DNA from 3 places in the Brevibacillus sp. FSL K6-6036 genome. Region 2 is predicted to be linked to each of the others. Evidence: riboswitches for the same ligand, from Rfam matches in the RefSeq annotation. Region 2 holds a riboswitch; each other region holds the start of a gene.
The links. Region 2 has a riboswitch for S-adenosylmethionine ahead of NST37_RS02905 (methionine ABC transporter ATP-binding protein). Riboswitches for the same ligand answer to the same signal wherever they lie in the genome.

Region 1 (5,078 bases), 2.1 Mb from region 2:
GGCTGTCGCACAGGTAGCCGGAGTAATGGCTGCGAAAAAGACGTGGGAGATCATCCCGATGTGTCATCCGCTGCCGCTGACGGGCATTGACATCCGCTTTTCGTATGCGGACAAAGCGACATTGGATATCGAGGCAACCGTCAAAACGACCGGCAAGACCGGCGTGGAGATGGAGGCACTGACAGCCGCAAGCGCAGCCGCGCTCACCGTTTATGACATGTGCAAGGCCATGGACAAGGAAATGGTAATCGGGCCGACGTATCTCCAGAGCAAAACCGGCGGGAAAAGCGGAGATTTTTATCGGAGCGAGGCGTAAACATCAGATGAGTCGACTATGGAATTCCTATCCGCGCAGCATCCGGCTTCTGGCCGTTGCTGCCGTTATTCATTCTACGGGCATGGCCTGTATCTGGCCGCTGGTGACGATCTACATCCACGATTTTCTCGGGAAGCCGCTCACCGTAGCGGGTGTTCTTTTGATGCTGAATCAGGGAGCGTACCTGATCGGCAGTCTGACAGGCGGGGTTCTCTTTGACCGCTGGGGGAAAATGCGCACAGTATACGCCGCGACAGCGGGAGCGGTAGCCGTAGCTGTGGCACTGGGCTTCACAACCAGCTTTCATACGTATACGGTCTTGCTGCTTTTGAACGGATTTTTCTCCGGCATCATGTTTCCTGTGCTCAATGCCCTGATCGGCCTCTTGTGGCCTGACGGCGGCCGCAAGGGCTTGAATACGGTTTATGTGGCACTCAATATCGGGGTAGCGATCGGTTCCGCCTCGGCGGGAATGCTGGCGAGCATTTCCTTTGCCTGGACTTTCTTTGGAAATGCGGCGCTGCAGCTGGCAGTTCTGTTTCTCTTTATCTTTTTGAGCCGCACGGTCGATCTTGAGCGCGGTCAGGAAAAAGAAGGCCGGCTCGTGGCAGCGTCGGCGAAGCACACAGAGGAAGGTGAGGGGGCACAGCTGCCTGCCGCGGGATTGGCGGAGAAGGCCGGCGGATCAAAAGGGGCCGCGGCGGCAATGGCGACGGATGCCGCTCAAGCTGCCGGTCGCCCGATGGCATGGCTAGCGCTCGGTCTGTTGTCGGCAGGGTTGTTGGTCTGCTGGATTATTTACTCGCAGTGGACGACTGTGCTGTCGGCGTATATGCAGTCGCTGGGCATCACGCTCAGGGAGTACAGCCTGCTGTGGACGCTGAATGGTGCTTTGATCCTGTTCGGGCAGCCGTTTATCTCCTGGGTGATCAGGCACTTCGCCCGTACGCTGAAAGCGCAGTTGCTGTTAGGCGCCTACGTCTTTTCGCTCTCCATGCTGATCTTGTCCCAGACGACGGTGTACGCCGGTTTTTTCGTGGCCATGTTTGTCATTACACTGGGTGAAATGCTGGTGTGGCCTGCCGTCCCGACCATCGCTGCCGAGTTGTCTCCACCGGGACGTGAAGGGTTCATTCAAGGCCTCATCGGGGGCGTAGGCTCAGGAGGACGCATGGTCGGCCCGCTGATGGGCGCCGTGATCTTTGAAGCGCTCGGAGCAAATGGGATGGTCTACTTCATGGCTGCTTTGGCTTTGGTCGCTGTCGCTTGCTTTACCGTGTACACGTCCTTTGTAAAGCGTCCTGAGATGAAGGCAGCTCTGCCTGCTCCGGAGAAGCTCGGGTCATGACAAGCAATGCTTGGACGGATACTCGTAGCTGTCAGGCGAAGACCAGCAGGCTTTCAGCCGAGGCCGCTCAGGCTGTCAGTCGAGGCCCCTCAGCCTGTCAGTGAGGCTCCTCAGTTTGTCAGTTGAGGACCGCCAGGCTGACAGTTGAGGACTGCCAGGCTGTCTAACGAGGCCCTGCAGGCTGCCGGGCCAGCAACAGCAAAGCAGCCCGGGCCATGGTTCGGGATATTGTATTGACACTCCCAACCTGCTCAAGTAGTATAGTAGACATTCAAAGTAAATAGGTTGCTGTTAACTTATCCAGAGAGGTGGAGGGACTGGCCCGATGAAGCCCGGCAGCGGATCTTGCAGGATATTCTGCAGATGCTGTGCCAATTCCAGCAGGAGCGATCCTGACAGATAAGAACGTGGAGACGCACGATCCGCCCCTTTTTCTGTTCAGGAAAAGGGGCTTTTTGCATGCCTGCTTCGATGTCTGGATTATTTTTGCGAAAGAAAGGATAGAAAGCCAATGCGCATCCAACCATCTGCCATGGTGGACCGACTGCCGACGCAGTTTTTTGCCACGCTGGTAGCGAAAACAAACAAGGCCATCGCGGCCGGACATGACATTATCAATCTTGGACAGGGCAATCCCGATCTCCCGACACCGCAGCATATCGTGGAAGAGCTGAGCGAGCAGGCCAAGCGCCCTGTCCATCACAAATACCCGCCGTTCAGCGGCAGGCTGGAGCTGAAGCAGGCCGTCGCCCACTGGTACAAGGAAGAGTTCGGCGTGGAGCTGGACGCGGAGGAAGAGGTAGCCATCCTGTTTGGCAGCAAGACAGGTCTGGTTGAGATTTGTCAGGTGCTGCTGAACCCCGGGGACGTCGCTTTGGTGCCCGATCCAGGTTATCCGGATTACTGGTCCGGCGTGGCTGTAGCTGACGGCCGCATGGTCATGATGCCGCTCAAGGCTGAAAACGCGTTTCTTCCGGATTACGGCCAGTTGAAGCCGGAAGATTTGGAAAAAGCCAAGCTGATGTTCCTCAATTACCCGAACAATCCGACGGCGGTCAACGCTCCGGTGGAATTTTTTGAAGAGACCATCCGCTTCGCCCGCAAGCACGAGATCGTCGTCTGCCATGATTTCGCCTATGGTGCGATCAGCTTTGACGGCAAAAAGCCGGTCAGCTTCATGCAGGTGCCGGGGGCAAAAGAAGTAGGAGTGGAGTTTTACACCCTGTCGAAAACGTACAACATGGCCGGCTGGCGCGTCGGGGCTATGGTCGGAAACAAGGAGCTCGTACGGCTGGTCAATTTGATTCAGGACCATTACTTTGTCAGTCTCTTCGGCGCTGTGCAGATGGCGGCGGCAAAAGCGATGACCGGCTCGCAGCAATGCGTACATGATCTCGTCTCCGTCTACCAAAGCAGGCGGGATGTGCTGTTCGCCGAGCTCCACCGGATCGGTTGGCAGGCCAAGCCTTCAGAGGGCTCGTTTTTCAGCTGGCTGCCTGTTCCCGAAGGGTTTACATCGGTCGAGTTTTCCGATTTGCTGCTGGAAAAGGCTCATGTGGTGGTTGCGCCTGGCGTCGGTTTTGGACCGACGGGCGAGGGGTATGTGCGCGCGGCGCTTCTTTCCAGCGAAGAAAGGCTGGCGGAGGCAGTGCGAAGGATTGAGAAGCTGGGGCTGTTTGCTCGGTAAGCTTGTTGGCGGGCTTCGGGTTATCTTGCTCCTTGTCCAGGGGCCGCGGTGGGGAGAAGCCTGGAAACAGGCTTCTCCTGCGATTCGGGGTGGCACAACAGGCTGAATCAAGCAGGATACTCACGGATAAAGCAGGCTTGATTCGAAATGATACTCACGGATGCCAAAACATAATGACGGCAATCTTTTCAAGAAAGACAGCCTTATTTTTCGTGAATAGCGGAAGCCATACTTGCAACATAAAGCATGGCTTCCCAAGCAAAAGGCCCGGAGCTATGATCGCTCAGGGCCTTTATGATGGCTTGATGGAATCAGGTGATACCCCAGGCCAGCTTTATGGACTAGGAGGGATCGGCGGTTGCCAGTTCAAGTCTATGTACCGTGTTTCGATGGTTTGCAAAGCGAGCTTCAGCTTTTGCGGAGGCTGCTCCATTCCTTTGACAATCAGGGTTTGGACCAATACGACTCCCTTGTCTGAATTCTCCATATACGTCTTGGCAAAATCGGTCCGAACGTCGAAACGCTTGCCGTTTTCGTCATACAGATTCCAGTAAGGGAAGCTCTCCAGTTTTCCCAAGCCCTTCAACTCGATTATCCAGACGGGCTCGAATTTGCCTACAAAAACCCGTCCCACCGTACTTTTGCTTTTTCTCCTGTTTCTTACCTCTACAGCCCGGTTTACCACCAAAAGAAAAGCAGGAAACATCTGCACAAGCATCGATACCCCCAACCAAAGTAGTCGCGAGTAAAATCCGACGATTTCGACCGAGCCATCGCTCGACATAGCTAAAACCTATTCCGCCGATAGATTTGTGAGATTGGACTTATGACGGCCGCAGTGATAAAACAGGTATAAGCGAAATCTAGGGGGAACCGAACATGGAATATTCATTTTCCAAATCAACCAGCGCACTCAGCTCCTCGGCCGTGCGCGAAATCCTGAAGCTGACACAGGGCAATCAAGTATTGTCTTTGGCAGGCGGCCTGCCGGCAGAGGATTCTTTTCCAATCGAAGAAATGAGAGAAGCCTTCAATCGCGCTCTGGATCACGGAGCAAAATCGCTGCAATACGGCTTGACTGACGGGTACATTCCGCTTCGGGAATGGGTTTCGTCCCGCATGAAACAAAAGCATATGAATGTTGGCGTAGAAAACATGCTGATCACTACCGGCTCCCAGCAGGCCGTCGACTTGCTCTGCCGTGTCTATCTGGACGAAGGCGACGTCGTGCTGGTAGAAAATCCAACGTATCTCGCGGCCGTGCAACTGTTCCAATTTCGCGGCATTCGAGCTATTCCGGTGGATGGAGATGCGGAAGGCATGGATATGGAGGACCTTGCCAGAAAAATCGCACAATATCGCCCGAAGATGGCCTATGTCATTCCGACGTTTGCAAACCCGACAGGAAAGGTTTGGAGTCTGGAAAAACGCTTGGGACTGCTGAAACAATGCCGGGAAAACAACATTTTGATTCTGGAAGACGATCCGTACGGGGAAATCCAGTTCGACGGCGAGGCGCCTTATCGCAGCATTTTTTCTCTCGATGAGCATCCGGACGGATCGGCTGTCGTCTACACCAGCACCTTCTCCAAAATCGTCGCTCCGGGTCTTCGAACGGGGTGGGCGATTGGAGACAGCCAGGTGATTCAGATGATGGTAAAAGCCAAGCAGGCAATCGACTTGCAGTCCAGCACAATCGACCAATTTGCTCTGTATGAGCTGCTGTC
Region 2 (5,078 bases):
CCAGAATTACGCCCTGCTCCTTCAGCTTCGGCGCGACGAACTTCAAAATCTCAGCCTGCGGGACCGGCGTTGCGCCCACTTTCAGCGTTACTTCTTTTTGCTCGCCTTGGGAACCGCCGGCAGACGGCGCGGGAGCCGATTCATTTTGGCTGCCGCAAGCAGCCAGAGACAGTGCCAGTACAGTGGACAGTACAGATACGACCAATTTCTTCACAGATGATTTCCCCTTTCTATTTTGAACATTCTCTATGGACAAGATCCTACTTCCGGCTGAACTTGATGACGAGCCTGTCGCCCACCATCTGCAGGATCTGAACCAACACAAGCAAAATACATACCGTCACGACCATGACGTCTGTCTGGAAGCGCTGATACCCGTAGCGGATCGCCAGGTCTCCCAAGCCTCCGCCGCCGATGACCCCGGACATCGCCGTGTAGGACACGAGCGACACCGTGGTAATCGTAATCCCGGCGATCAGCCCCGAACGGGATTCCGGCAAGAGCACGCTGCGGATAATTTGCCAGTTGGAAGCACCCATCGATTGCGCCGCTTCAATCACGCCGCGATCAACCTCGCGCAGGGAGGTCTCCACCAGTCTGGCGAAAAAGGGAGCCGCCCCGATCACCAACGGAGGAATCGAGCCCTTTACCCCGAGTGAGGTGCCGACGAGCATTTTGGTAACAGGAATCAGCAGGATCATCAGGATGATGAATGGCACCGAACGCAAAACGTTTACGACAAAGGATGAGATCGAATAAAACGCGCGATTCTCCAAAAGCTGGCCTCTGGATGTGAGAAACAGCAAAATGCCCAGCGGCAGCCCGATAACGACGGTAAACAAGGTGGAAAAGCCAAGCATCGTCAACGTATCCTGCGTTCCCTTCCAAATTTCCGCCCAGTCTATATTTTTAAGCGTGAATCCCATTTTAAATCACCTCCACTTCCAGGCCGCGCTGACGAAGCGTATCGACAGCTTTCCTGTTCTGCTGCGCATCCCCGCCCAACTCGATCACGAGCTGGCCATATGGGGTGTCTTTCATACGCGAAATGGTTCCTTGCAGGATACTGAACACCGTACCGGTTTCCTGCATCGTTTGGAACAGAATCGGCTGGTAGGTCTGTTCTCCGAGGAACGTGACACGCAGGATCGTTCGGTCGCCTGACGCCTTTTCATGAGCGACGGCAGCCCGCAGCTCGCTGGAGTCTGCTACTTGTTCCACGAACTCCTGTGTCGTCGGGTGCTGCGGCTTTAAGAACACATCCAGAACATTGCCCATTTCCACAATGTGCCCCCCGTCAATGACACCGACCCGATCGCAAATGGAGCGGATGACATGCATTTCGTGGGTAATGAGGACGATCGTCAAGCCCAGCTTTCGGTTGATGTCCAAAAGCAGCGCCAGAATGGAGTTGGTCGTCTGCGGGTCCAAAGCGGATGTCGCCTCGTCGCACAGCAGCACCTTGGGGTCGCTCGCCAGCGCCCGGGCAATGCCGACACGCTGCTTTTGTCCGCCCGACAATTGTGACGGATACTTGTCGCGATGCTGTTCCAGCCCTACCAACGCCAGCATTTCCTTCACCTTTTTGTCGATCTCCGCCTTGGGCCGCTTGGCCAGCTTGAGCGGAAACGCAACGTTCTCCCCGACCGTAGCGGACGAGAGAAGGTTGAAGTGCTGAAAAATCATTCCGATATGCCGCCGCTGTTCCTGGAGCCTGCCTTCATCCAGCTTGGTCAGATCGACCCCGTCTACAATAACGCTGCCCGCTGTCGGACGTTCCAACAGGTTGATGCAGCGAATCAGCGTACTTTTGCCGGCACCGGAATGTCCGATGATGCCGAAAATTTCCCCCTTCTCGATCGAGAGGTCAATTCCGCGCAGCGCAGGTGTTTTATGGCCTTTTACAATGTAGTCTTTTTTCAGATTCTGCAACCGAATCATCCGGTTCACCTCCCATTACAATCAACAGCCCCTTTTTCATCAGGCGAAAAAGGGGCTGCACCGCATTATACGATCGCATTCACCCTTCTCATCTGTCAAGATTCTACAATCTTGTAGGAATTGGCACCGCGCCACCCATCAGAATCGATGAGCCGGTTGCCGGGCTTCATAGGGCCTGTCCCTCCGCCGCTCTGGATAAGAAGAATTCTACGTATATTTAGTTTGAAGAACTTTATTTCTTTTTATGATACAAAACGGATTATATGCTATACCAAAATAGAAAGTCAATGGGCAATTAATCCAACACGCCGTTGCGGACAATTTCTACATCGATGTTGTAATCGAAGCGGGACTTCCTGTACATCTCATGCCACTGATCGTGAGACAGCTTCCGCGCCCCGCGGAATTTTGCCCGGTATAATTCCCCGAACCCAAAGGGGTCTACCTCCCATTTTTGCATTTTGGCGACGACCTTGGCCAAATCCTGCTTCATGTTTTCAGACAAGGCCTGCTCCATTTTTCTGAGTACCTCCGGTTGTTCTATTTTTAACGGTATTGACATTTCCAGAATGCGTGTCCGTACTTTCACATCGACCTTGTAGGTCAGTGGATTCGTACTGACAATATCGACGTGGGTCTTGCTGCTCAGCGTATCAAATACCATTTGGATGTCAGGGCCGGTTGTGTTCTTCTTTTTCGGCTTTACCCCCATCCTCTCCGGATCTACCGACGTTTCGTACGTTCCCGCTCGATAAGCATCATGAACTAGCTTGATGTGAAAGGCTTCCTTTGGAGGAATCCAGCCGACATATTTGTCCTTGTGAAACAGAGCCACGCCTTTGATCCTCACCTCATCCCCTTTCCTCTCAAGAAAAGGGACGTAAGGGTCGATTCCCTCGCTGAAGTAGGAGCGGTAAAACTCATGGAGAGTAGGAGACGGAATTTTGTCATCCTCTACGTTGTGCCGGATCAATTGGTAGAGGTAAATGCCAATATTGCCTTCCTCTTTGAATTTGTACGTCAGCAAATCGTAGGTTTGGCCCTCAATGACACTTAAATAAACCCGGCTTCCAATCGAGGGGTCGCGGTACAGAGTGTCCACAATGCTGCCTATCCCTTTTCTGGCCAGCTCCTCGCTGTACATCGCGACCCGAAGCTGCCCGCCCAGCACTTCTTTGTCTGACTGCAGGTTGGCCTTGTCGCGAATGCCCTTGCTCGTCAGACTGATGCCGGACATCACCTGCACTTTTTCTTCAGCCTCGGGATTGATGGAGGGCATCACCACCGTTCCGCGTATGTTCCCGTCCTTTAACAGGTCATATCCCGCCACCGTAATCATTCCAAGCTCATCAAAAATTTGCGTCCTGATACAGCCGCTGAGCAGAACAGAACATAGAAGGAGCACGGCTCCCGCTCTCAGGAGCCGCTTATTTCCGGATCTCGGCACGATGAATCCTCCCTCCTGTTCCACCGCCGTTTGATCAGAACTCCCAACAATAGGACATAAGGGTAAATCACAGCCATGTACAAGCTAACGTACGACATGCGATCGATGATGTAATTGGCTGCATGTCTCGAGACAATTGCATCGCAATAAAGATGACCGCGCCGATGATGTACAAAACCCGCTTCTGGTTCCAGCCAAACATTCTTTTGCACCCCCTGGAGGCGGACCACATATACAGCATGACGTTGGGCAGGATGATCAGCATCCACAGGGAGATGGCAAGGTACTCGAACCGCTCCAGAAACGGGAAATACACGACGGTCTTGATCTGCAGCGTTGGCCATATCGTTCGTATGAGCTGGCCTTCGCTGAAGAATATGAGCGAGATGATCATCAGGACGACGTAGATGAAATTGGTAATGAACGCTCCCCACTGGGCATGCCGATGCAAACGCGTTTTATCTCCGACGTAGGGGTAAATCGAATACAACACTTCATACCCGACGGAGGTAAAGGCCATGATCAGTGCCCCCTTTAGAAGCTGCTTGAAATCTGCCTCCATAACCGGCAAAAGATAGTGCCAGCGGGCGTATTCCAACGTGAAGTAGAGATCAAAAAAAAGCCAGATCGTGATAAACACCGAAATGATCGCGTAGCCGGTAATCACCCGAATACCACCGAGGACAGTGTACATCGCAAGAAATAACAATATCGAGCCAAGTATCCAGATCGGAATCCCTGGAAAAATCCATGATTGTACGACTTCTATGTACCCCCGCAGGATGACCATCGCCATTGCGATGAAGTAGAGGATGTACAGAAGGCTGAATAGGTTGCCGATGATTTTCCCGTACACATCCCGATGTATCCCGAATAAATCTGCGGACGGGTAGTGCCTCAGTGTCCGGCATATGATCCAAATCGTAAGATGCGACAGCAGTCCCGCGATGGCTACGGAAATCCATGCGTCATGGCCGGATTCGGCTGCGACCACCCGCTGATAGCCTAATATTCCTACCCCTATTTGCGTCGACATGACAACGAAGCCGGTCATGTAAGGAGCTATGGTCGTCGTTGGTTTGGGCTGAACATTGATCTTCATGGCTCCTCCCTACTCATCTTCATCAAAATTATGGATTTGGCGTGCTCGTTGCTTGTTGTAGCGATAAGGCTTGCCGTTTTGAAAAAACTCGAGACGTTTGGCAAGGAACGCAAAGGGAGCCCGGATGAAGCTGTTTTTCCAGTCGATGAGGCGAACCGGATAAAGCGGGGAGAGGTACGGTCTTCCCAAGCTCGTCAGCCGCAAGAGATGGCTGATGAGGAAGCTGACCGCCATCATGATTCCGATCAGACCAAGCAGCCCCGCCATCAAAATGATGGGAAAGCGAATCACGCGGATCGTAGAGCCGATCACGTAGCTGGGAGCGATAAAGGATGACAAGGCTCCGAGCGCAACAATGATAATCAAGATGTTGCTGGTAAAGCCCGCCTGCACGGATGCTTGCCCAATCACGATACCGCCAACGATGCCGATCGTCTGTCCTACTTTGGTAGGAAGCCTTGCCCCTGCTTCTCTCAAGAGTTCAATAATAATCTCCATCATCAAAGCTTCAAACAGAGGCGGAAATGGGACTCTGGCCCGGGACTGTGCGAGTGACAAAGGAGATCAGCCGGAATCATTTCGTAGTGA
Region 3 (5,078 bases), 1.5 Mb from region 2:
CGAATGCCGCTGCCCGCCGTGACCGCCAGGAATCCGACATAGTCCATTTCGCCGCTTTCCACGGGCCGCAGGAAGTCCGACAGACAAAGGTACGGCTCCTCTGGCTGGCGCGGGAACCGGAAGCGTTCCAAGACCCGCGAATGATCCTTGGCGTCGTAGATCAAGATCTCGTCTCCATTCGCCTGTGCGGGGAAGAACTGATAGATCCCGTTTGCTGTTATCGAGCCTGCCTGTACTGCTTCCGCAAGCAGCTCCTGCACCAGATCGTGAAGCTCCGTCACCTTCTCGTCTCCGCTCTCCAGCAATTTGTCTACATTTCCGCGAACGCCGAGATGCTTTCCGAGCAGCATCCGCAAATTGAGATACGGCCGGAGATGGCTCAGCGGATAGTTGCGGAGCACGTGCCGTTCACAATCGGGCGGGAGGTAGATCGGCTGTGTGCGGCTGACGGCGGAACGCTTCGGTTTGGACGGTTTTTCAACTTCGGGCGGGGCCTGGGCAGAAGCCGCAGCCTCGATTGCCTCCTGCTGCTCGGCCCGGAGCTTTTCTCTTGCTTCCGGGTCCTGCAGTCGATTAAACAGCTCCAGCCCGTCCATTGCATCCTTGGCGTACAGAACGATTCCTTTGTATTCGGGTGCAATCCGGTTGGACGTAAATTTACGTGTCAGTGCCGCTCCGCCTACCATCAGCGGCACGTCGATGCCAGCCTCGCGCAAATCCTGCGCGGTAATGACCATTTGCTGGGCCGATTTGACCAACAGACCGGACAGACCGATCGCATCCGGCTTCTCTTCGCGGCAAGCGGCGATCAGCTGCTCCGGCGGAACCTTGATCCCCAGATTGACGACTTCATAGCCGTTGTTGGAAAGGATGATCTCTACCAGGTTTTTTCCGATATCGTGGACGTCGCCTTTTACGGTGGCCAGCAAAATCTTCCCTTTTGCCGCCGACTCCGTTTTTTCCATAAACGGCTCCAGGAATGAAACGGATGCTTTCATTACTTCGGCGCTCTGTAGTACTTCGGCCACGATCAGTTGATTGCTGTTGAACAGGCGGCCCACTTCTTCCATCCCGGTCATCAGCGGCCCGTTGATAATTTCCAGCGGCACGTATTTTTCCAAAGCAAGCTTCAAATCTTCTACCAGTCCGTCTTTGGAGCCTTCGACGACATACCGCGCGAGTCTCTCTTCCAGTGGAAGCGAGGACACCTCGACTTTGGCTTCCTTTTTCTTTTGCCGGTAAAAATCGGTAAAGGAGGCAAGCGTTTCGTCCTTTGTCTCGAACAAAAGAGCTTCAGCCAGCTTTCTCTCTTCTTCAGGGATGGAAGCATAGCGCTCCAGCTTCTCCGTATTGACGATGGCATAATCGAGACCAGCGACTGTCGTATGGTAGAGGAAAACGGCATTCAGCACTTCCCGACCTGCGGCCGGAAGACCAAACGACACGTTGCTGACGCCGAGAATGGTCTTGCACTCGGGCATCGCTTCTTTGATCAGGCGAATGCCTTCTACTGTCGCCTTGGCAGAGCCGATGTACTGTTCGTCTCCTGTACCGACAGGAAACACGAGCGGGTCGAAGATGATGTCCCGCGGATTGACGCCAAACCGGTTTACCAAAAGGTCATAGGAGCGTTTTGCCACTTCCAGCTTTCGCTCGGCGGTGACAGCCATGCCGGTCTCGTCGATAGTTCCGACGACAACTGCGGCCCCGTATCTGTGGATCAAGGGCACGACTTGCTCGAACCGTTCGAGCCCGTCTTCGAGGTTGATCGAGTTGAGAATCGCTTTCCCTTGGGAATATTTCAACCCCAGCTCCATGACGCGCGCATCCGTGGAATCGATCATGAGAGGCGCCTTTACTTTTTTCACAATATATTGAAGGAATTTTTCCATATCGCCGTACTCGTCGCGGTCCGGGTCGGCCAGACAAATATCGATGACATGAGCCCCCCGCTTCACCTGTGCCCTTGCGATATCGGAAGCCTCCTCGTATTGTCCGGCTGCGATCAGATCGCGAAATTTCTTGGACCCGATGACGTTCGTGCGCTCCCCGACCAGCAGCGGGCGGTTGTCCTGTTCCACGTAGACGACATCGATCCCGGACACGGCGCTGACTGCATGCTCTTGCCGGGCACGCGGCTTGCAGTCTTTCAAGGCTTCGGCCATCGCCCGGATGTGGTCGGGCGTGGTTCCGCAGCATCCGCCCGCCACATTGAGCCATCCTTGCTCGGCAAATGCCTTGACTTTTGCCGCCAGCCCTTGCGGAGTTTCGTGATAGTGGCCGTTCTCGTCCGGGAGACCGGCATTGGGATAACAGCTCACGGCACAGTCTGCAAGACCGGATAGCGTGCGGATATGGTCGCGCATGAACTCGGGACCGGTCGCACAGTTCAGCCCGATGCTGACAGGCTTGAGGTGCTCAAGCGAGACGTAGAACGCTTCGATGTTTTGTCCCGCCAGCGTCGTGCCCATCGGCTCAATCGTCCCCGAAAGCATGACCGGCACTTCCGTCCCCAGCTCATCAAAAGCCTTGCGTATGCCGATGCCGCCCGCTTTTACGTTCAGCGTATCCTGCGAGGTTTCCAGAAGCAGCACATCCGCTCCCCCGATCAAAAGCCCTTTTGCCTGGCGGTAATACGACTCGACCAGCTCGTCAAAGGTGACCCCGCCCGTCAAAGAAAGCGTCTTGGTCGTCGGGCCCATCGCCCCTGCCACAAAGCGAGGCCACTCAGGCGTGGAATAGGCATCTGCGGCCTCGCGAGCGATTTTGGCAGCGGCGATGTTGATCTCCAGGTCCTTTTCCGCCACGTCATACTCGGCCAGGACGATGGACGTAGCGCCAAATGTATTCGTCTCGATAATATCGGCACCCGCCTCCAGGTACTTTTCATGGATCGAGCGGATGACGTCCGGCCGGGTCAGGTTCAACAGCTCGTTACAGCCGTCGTATTCCTCTCCGCCGAAGTCCTCGGCAGTCAGGTTGGCTTGCTGCAGCATTGTTCCCATCGCGCCGTCCAGTATCAGAATTTTTCGGTAAAGCTGTTCGCGAAAATTCGGTTTCATGGCAGACTCCTTTTCTCAAAGCAGATCATCTCAGATAAACAAAAAACCTCTTCTGTGTGCAGAAGAGGATTTGTCCGCGAATACGATACGCCTGACGCATCCTCTCATCTTTCAAAGCACACGGCTTTGCTGGAATTGGCACCTGAAAATTCCGGTTGCCGAGGCTTCATCGGGCCAGTCCCTCTGCCTCTCTGGATAAGAGATGTCGCTTTTTTATTCGATTCGTTCCAGTAATTGCAAGGTTTGAAAGTATCTTAACACCCCCCCTCCCCCGCGTCAATGAAGAAATTGTCCGTATCCACGCAAGTCCGGCGCCCATATTTGCCCCATATAGTCAATCGCCCACACTCTTCATGACTCCCGTGTATAGACTAAAGCATATCGGAAAGGAGGAAAACGACATGAGTACATCCTACTGCGGAAACAATATCTTCGGTGACAGCTTCGCCCTAGTGCTCGTTCTGTTTATCCTGCTGGTCATCGTAGGGTGCAATAACGACTGCTAAGCAGCTGCTTGAAAAAGGGGCCTGGAATCCAGGCTTCTTTTTTCTTGTCCAACAGGTGCACTTTGAAGAAATCAAGCAATCACTTGCCAAATCGGCACAGATTATCAAAAAACATCGTCTTCCCGGCTGTACAATAGGAGTAGCACATCTGGGAAATGGAGGCAGGTATGGATCACTACGAGCGGATTCAATGCGCAATCGAATTTATCGAAAAGCATCTTCAAGAGGAGGTGAATATCGCGGATATTGCCGCGGAAGCCTGTTTTTCCGCCTTTCATTTTCAACGGCTGTTTCAAGCGATCTCCGGTTTTTCGGTTCACGAGTACATACGAAAAAGAAGGCTGAGCGAGGCCGCCGTTTTGTTGAAACAGACGCAAACAAGCATCCTTGATCTGGCTATCGCCTGCCAGTACGGCTCCCAGGAGGCGTTTACCCGTGCTTTTGAAGCTACTTTCGGCATCACCCCGGCCAAGTTCCGAAAGGCGAACATACCTATTTTCCTGCAAAAGAAGCTGGATTTTTTGGATGATCAAAAACGAGCAAAGGGAGAAATAAGCATGAACAAACCAAACATTGTGCAATTAAACAGCATTGCCATCGTCGGGTACGCCTACAAGACAAATCTGAACAACAAACGCTACTTTGAGGACATTCCCCGCTTCTATGCCGATTTCGGAAGGAATGGACACTATATGCGGATTCCCAACAAAGCCGCCCCTGACATGGCATACGGCATTTCGTGCGATTTCCAGGATAACGGCGACTTTACGTTCATCGTCGGCGAAGAGGTAAAAAACTTGGATGGCGAGCTGGAGGATGGCTTTGTCCACTGTCTGCTTCCGGCAGGGAAATACGCCGAATTCAGGGTGATCGGCTCTGTCCAAAATACAAGAACCTATATTTACGGCACCTGGCTTCCGAATTCCAACTACGAGCGAAGAGAAGGACCTGATTTTGAAATAACCGATGTCCGCCAGTCCGTGTACCCGGATCAAATGAAAATAAAAATTTACATACCGATCGACTAGTGTTCCAGCTCCAGTCCGCCCGCTGTCCCCGCTCATTGTCAATCCATGCCCCTTTTGCTATGATGAGGTCGAAGCCAAGCAAAGGAGCGAAACGCTTTGGATCCACTACACCCTTGTGACAAGCACGAATTCCTATCGCGTATCGAAACGGTAAAAGAACTGGAACAAACCGACTTCGAGACATATTCTGTCGTGAAAGACAGCGAAAATGGCCAACACTATCTCCGGTATTCCTTTACACATATCAATCTGTCCGAAGGGGGCAGGCGCGACGAATTCGACCACTTCCTGCCGCTTGAATCGGACGATGTTCTCGCGATTCTGTTCGGAGAGCAGGCTTATCAGTTTCCGGACAACTGGAAAACCGCCTATCTTCGCAGCGGCACGGATGAGCGGCTGATGCCATTCGACCCGAGTGAAAATCACGATCTGGAAAAGGACGCCGAGGCGGAGTTGGCTTTGCTCGAGAAGCTGCAGCAGTT

Region 1: it holds a riboswitch for S-adenosylmethionine, as region 2 does, so the genes downstream of both, NST37_RS18210 (pyridoxal phosphate-dependent aminotransferase) here and NST37_RS02905 (methionine ABC transporter ATP-binding protein) in region 2, are expected to answer to the same signal.
Region 3: it holds a riboswitch for S-adenosylmethionine, as region 2 does, so the genes downstream of both, metH (methionine synthase) here and NST37_RS02905 (methionine ABC transporter ATP-binding protein) in region 2, are expected to answer to the same signal.

The regions. Positions count from the first base shown of each region.
Region 1 covers NZ_CP150173.1:3,602,629-3,607,706, reverse strand. Annotated here, with positions in the region: gene moaC (cyclic pyranopterin monophosphate synthase MoaC) at 1-316, shown strand, start outside; gene NST37_RS18215 (MFS transporter) at 324-1,664, shown strand; SAM riboswitch class I at 1,958-2,070, shown strand; gene NST37_RS18210 (pyridoxal phosphate-dependent aminotransferase) at 2,176-3,351, shown strand; gene NST37_RS18205 (hypothetical protein) at 3,686-4,069, opposite strand; gene NST37_RS18200 (PLP-dependent aminotransferase family protein) at 4,231-5,078, shown strand, end outside.
Region 2 covers NZ_CP150173.1:532,227-537,304, reverse strand. Annotated here, with positions in the region: gene NST37_RS02915 (MetQ/NlpA family ABC transporter substrate-binding protein) at 1-214, opposite strand, end outside; gene NST37_RS02910 (methionine ABC transporter permease) at 261-926, opposite strand; gene NST37_RS02905 (methionine ABC transporter ATP-binding protein) at 928-1,941, opposite strand; SAM riboswitch class I at 2,027-2,143, opposite strand; gene NST37_RS02900 (Ger(x)C family spore germination protein) at 2,237-3,388, opposite strand; gene NST37_RS02895 (GerAB/ArcD/ProY family transporter) at 3,456-4,490, opposite strand; partial or broken gene NST37_RS02890 (spore germination protein) at 4,500-5,078, opposite strand, start outside.
Region 3 covers NZ_CP150173.1:2,040,983-2,046,060, reverse strand. Annotated here, with positions in the region: gene metH (methionine synthase) at 1-3,062, opposite strand, end outside; SAM riboswitch class I at 3,164-3,264, opposite strand; gene NST37_RS10170 (YjcZ family sporulation protein) at 3,464-3,568, shown strand; gene NST37_RS10165 (AraC family transcriptional regulator) at 3,736-4,596, shown strand; gene NST37_RS10160 (hypothetical protein) at 4,693-5,078, shown strand, end outside.